One region of the Pseudomonas sediminis genome, then DNA from elsewhere that is predicted to be linked to it. Evidence: riboswitches for the same ligand, from Rfam matches in the RefSeq annotation. Region 1 holds a riboswitch; the other holds the start of a gene.
The links. Region 1 has a riboswitch for cobalamin ahead of AAEQ75_RS05000 (TonB-dependent receptor domain-containing protein). Riboswitches for the same ligand answer to the same signal wherever they lie in the genome.
Positions count from the first base shown of each region.

Region 2: linked by a shared signal. The riboswitch ahead of AAEQ75_RS04480 (energy-coupling factor ABC transporter permease) and the one ahead of AAEQ75_RS05000 (TonB-dependent receptor domain-containing protein) in region 1 are both predicted to bind cobalamin.

Region 1 covers NZ_CP154631.1:1,046,673-1,048,867, forward strand. Annotated here, with positions in the region: gene dxs (1-deoxy-D-xylulose-5-phosphate synthase) at 1-824, shown strand, start outside; cobalamin riboswitch at 897-1,102, shown strand; gene AAEQ75_RS05000 (TonB-dependent receptor domain-containing protein) at 1,186-2,195, shown strand, end outside.
Region 2 covers NZ_CP154631.1:934,274-936,468, forward strand. Annotated here, with positions in the region: gene AAEQ75_RS04475 (hypothetical protein) at 1-249, shown strand, start outside; gene AAEQ75_RS04480 (energy-coupling factor ABC transporter permease) at 259-939, opposite strand; cobalamin riboswitch at 992-1,194, opposite strand; gene AAEQ75_RS04485 (PaaI family thioesterase) at 1,247-1,678, opposite strand; gene AAEQ75_RS04490 (acyl-CoA dehydrogenase family protein) at 1,691-2,195, opposite strand, start outside.

The sequences.
Region 1 (2,195 bases):
ATCTGGTGGCCTTCAGCGAGCGCTTCCCCGAGCGCTACTTCGACGTCGCCATTGCCGAGCAGCACGCCGTCACCCTCGCCGCCGGCATGGCCTGCGAAGGTGCCAAGCCGGTGGTGGCGATCTACTCCACCTTCCTCCAGCGCGCCTATGACCAACTGATTCACGACGTGGCCGTGCAGCATCTCGACGTGCTGTTCGCCATCGACCGCGCCGGCCTGGTCGGCGAGGACGGCCCGACCCACGCCGGCAGCTTCGACCTGTCCTACCTGCGCTGCATCCCCGGCATGCTGGTGATGACGCCAAGCAACGAGAACGAGATGCGCCGCATGCTCAGCACCGGCCACCTGTTCGACGGCCCGGCGGCGGTGCGCTACCCGCGCGGCACCGGACCCAATGCAGCGCTGGATGCTGGTCTGGAGCCGCTGGAAATTGGCAAGGCGGTGGTACGCCGCCAGGGCAAGGGCGTCGCCCTGCTGGCCTTCGGCGTGCAACTGGCCGAAGCCCTGCGCGTCGGTGAAACCCTGGATGCCACGGTGGTCGACATGCGCTTCGTCAAACCCCTGGACGAAGCCCTGCTGCGCGAACTGGCAGGCAGCCACGCGCTGCTGGTGACCATCGAAGAAAACAGCATCATGGGCGGCGCCGGTAGTGCGGTCAGCGAATTCTTCGCCGCCGAGAACATCCAGCTGCCGATGCTGCACCTGGGCCTGCCCGACTACTACGTCGAGCACGCCAAGCCCAGCCAGATGCTCGCCGAGTGCGGTCTCGACGAAGCCGGCATCGAACGCGCGGTGCGTCAACGCCTGAGCCTGCTGCAGGCCTGAGCATGAAGCCCGCTCATCGCTGAATGAGCGGCGCTTGCTTGTGATTCATATGCGTGCGCACTAAGGTGCGCGCCATTCATGTTCCGCCAGGGTGCGCTGCGCAAGCAGTGTTAAACGGGAAGTCGGTGCGCTCATCACGAGCAATGCCGACGCTGCCCCCGCAACGGTAATCGACTGCACCCGCTGAGCGTGCGCCACGTCCAACAGCCGCTGGGCCCTGCCTGAGAAGGCGGACATGGGTCGAGAGCCCGGAGACCGGCCAAGGCGGTGCGACCGGTGTTGCGGAGGGCAGCACGGTCAAGCGCCGTCCTGCGCTTGCGCCTGCCCTCCTCGACCGTCTGCCGACCGCTGAGGAAAGAGAATGAAACTGTCCCGTCTGGCTCTGGCCATCGCCGTCATGCCAGGTCTCTCGCTGGCCGCCGAGCCCTACGTGGCCGAGCCGCTGGTCGTCACCTCCGGGCGCCTGGCCGAACCGCAAGCGCAGGCTACCGCGGCGACCACGGTGTTCGAGCGGGACGACATCGAACGTCTGCAGGTCAGTAGCGTGCCCGACCTACTCAGCCGCGTGCCCGGTGTGTCTATCGTACAAAGCGGCGGTCGCGGCAGCCTCACCAGCCTGTTCCTACGTGGTGCCAACGCCAACCAGACCTTGGTGTTGGTCGATGGCGTACGCCTGAATGCCGCCGCCAGCGGCCTAGCCCGTCTGGAGTTTCTCAGCCCCGAGCAGATTGATCGTATCGAGGTCGCGCGCGGCGCCCGCTCGGCGCTTTACGGTTCCGACGCCATTGGCGGTGTGATCCAGATATTCACTCGGCGCGGCGAGGATGGCCTGCAGCCGCGCCTGCGCCTGGCCGCTGGCAGTCAGAAGACCTTCGAGCGCAGCCTGGGTCTGGCCGGCGGCGACCAGCGCACCCGCTTCGACCTCGGCGCCAGCCTGGTCGAACGCGCCGGCTTCGACCGTTCCCAGGACGGCCGCGGTTACGACAACGATCACGACGGCCTGCGCCGCAAGGCCTTCAACCTGAGCCTGGAGCATCGCTTCAACGACCGCCTAAAGGGCGGCCTGAGCCTGCTCGAGCAACGTGGCGAGAGCGAGTACGACGACCTGTTCAGTTTCGATCCGGGCAACCCCAGCGAACGCTTCAGCGTCTCCAGCATCGCCGGCCATCTCGAAGCACAACTCGCCGACGACTGGAGCAGCCGTCTGGAACTCGGCCATAGCGAGGATAAGAGCGAGAACCGCGACCCGCTGAATGCCGACAACAACTATGTCTACAACACGTACCGCGACAGCGCCGGCTGGATCAACACCCTGCGACTCGGCGACGCTCACCAGTTGCTGCTCGGCCTCGATTGGTACGAAGACCGCCT
Region 2 (2,195 bases), 110 kb from region 1:
ACCCTTCAACTGAATGCCGACGGTAGCGTCACCCAGTGGAGTCGCTCGGTCGGCGGCGGCAGCGACTGGAGCTACGACAGCCCCGGCGAGATGCAGTACAGCGGCCAATGGCGCAGCCAAGGCGGCATGCTGATGGTGCGCCTGGCAGGCGCCGCCGATTATCAACCCGCCGCCTACTACCGCTTCAGCGACCAGTACCTGGTCACCGAGAGCAATACCGGCAAGATGATCTGGCAGCGCCGCCGCTAAGCGACTGGGTCAGGCCGTCTGGTGCAAACGCACGTTGAACAGCGGCCCCTGGCTGAAGCGCGACAGCGCCTTGGCACCAGCCAGCACACCCAGGTCGATCAGCGGTTCGACCAAGATCACGCTCATGTAGGCCAGACCGAAACTGCCCACGGCCGCCAGGTTCTCGCTGGAGAAGCCGTGACCGTAGAAGGCCCAGAACGCAACCCAGGCGACGATGCCGCCCTGATAGGCAGTCGACAGCGCCAGCGCCTGCTTGTAGGAAAGATCGACGTAGGCGGTGCCGGGCGCAACGATGCGCTTGGCCAGCAAGCTGATGCCCCACAACGGGATCAACAGCGTGGTGACGTTCATGCCGTACTGCGGCAGGTCGAACTGAGCGAATAGCAGCCCCTGCAGCAGCAAACCAGCCGCCAGACCGATGGCTGCTGCACCGGCACCGAACAGCAACAACAGGGTCGAACCGAGGATCAGATGCACCTCGGAAACACCCACCGGGTGATGCGGGAATACTTCGAAGAAGCAGAACACCAGGGCGGTGGTCAGCAGGCTGCGCAGCGCCAGGGCGGCGGCACCGCCGTTGCTGCGGACGCTGTCCAGGGCGAGTTTGGCGGTCAGGCCGAAAGCGGTGACGGCCGTTGCGTAGCTGAGCAGGATCTTGGCGCCTTCGACGACACCGGGTTCGATATGCATGCGAGTTCCTTTGCCGCGCCCACCGCGCGACGATTCGGATAGAGGGTGGGCGGAACGCCCGTTGTCGATGGCAGGTCTCCTGGCTCACGGCTTGGCACTCCGCCCGCCTTCCCGACCGAAGTCAGTGGCATGAGGGCATCGTTCGCCGCTTACAGTTGCGGGGGCAGCCAGGGCATTGGCGAGATTCGCCGCACCCTGTTCCCTTTTCATCCGCGTCACGTACGTGCACGCAGAACCATCAGCGGCAAGATTACTCGCCTGCCCGGCTAAAAAACAGCGTGCCAGACAATCCGCTCTCAGCCCTCGTTCAGACCGGCAACGTCACCACCGCCATGGTCACCGAAGCCTTGCTATACAGGCGTTTCTGGCCGTTTTCCTCGCTGAACACCTCGGCCTCGACCACCGTGGCCTGGCGCCCGGCCTTGAGCACATCGGCGCGGCAGAACAGGCGTGCACTGCGCGCCGGACGCAGCAGGTTGACCTTGAGCTCCAGGGTCAGCACCGTCTGCCCCTCGGCCACCAGCGTCGCGGCGGCAGCACCGGCCGCATGATCGGCCAGAGTGGTCTGTACACCAGCGTGGATGAAACCGTTCTGCTGCAGGTGGCGTGGCAGGATGTTCAGCTCCGCCTCGACCCAACCTGGGCCGCAGTCGGTAGCTCGAATGCCCAGGTCGTTGATGAAGTTGGCATCGGCGAAGCCTCGCTCGACCAACTCGCGATAACGCGGATGTGCTTGCATGCGGGCCTCCGGTCAGGCCAGGTGCGGCGTGCTACGCGCCAGCAACGCCTCGACATCGACACCTCGCGGCAGAGTGCCATAGACCCGGCCACGGCCTTCCAGCCGGCTGGCGATAAAGGCATCGGAGACGGTGGCGTTGCCCGCCTCCAGCAGCAGCTTGGCCTGCAGCGCCACGGCCATGTCTTCGGTGAGCTGGCGCGCGCGGTACTGGATATCGGCGGTATCGGCAAAATCGGCTTTCAGACGCTGAATATGTGCCTTCAGACGGGCATCGCCATGGCCATCGCCCAGCTCGGCGAACAACGCATCGAGTACGCCGGGCTCCTTGGACAATGCGCGCAGCACGTCCAGGCATTGCACGTTGCCGGAGCCTTCCCAGATCGAGTTGACCGGCGCTTCGCGGTACAGACGCGGCAGGATGGTTTCCTCGACGTAACCGGCGCCCCCCATGCACTCGCTGGCCTCGTAGATCATTTCCGGCGCGCGCTTGCAGATCCAGTACTTGCCCACGGCTGTG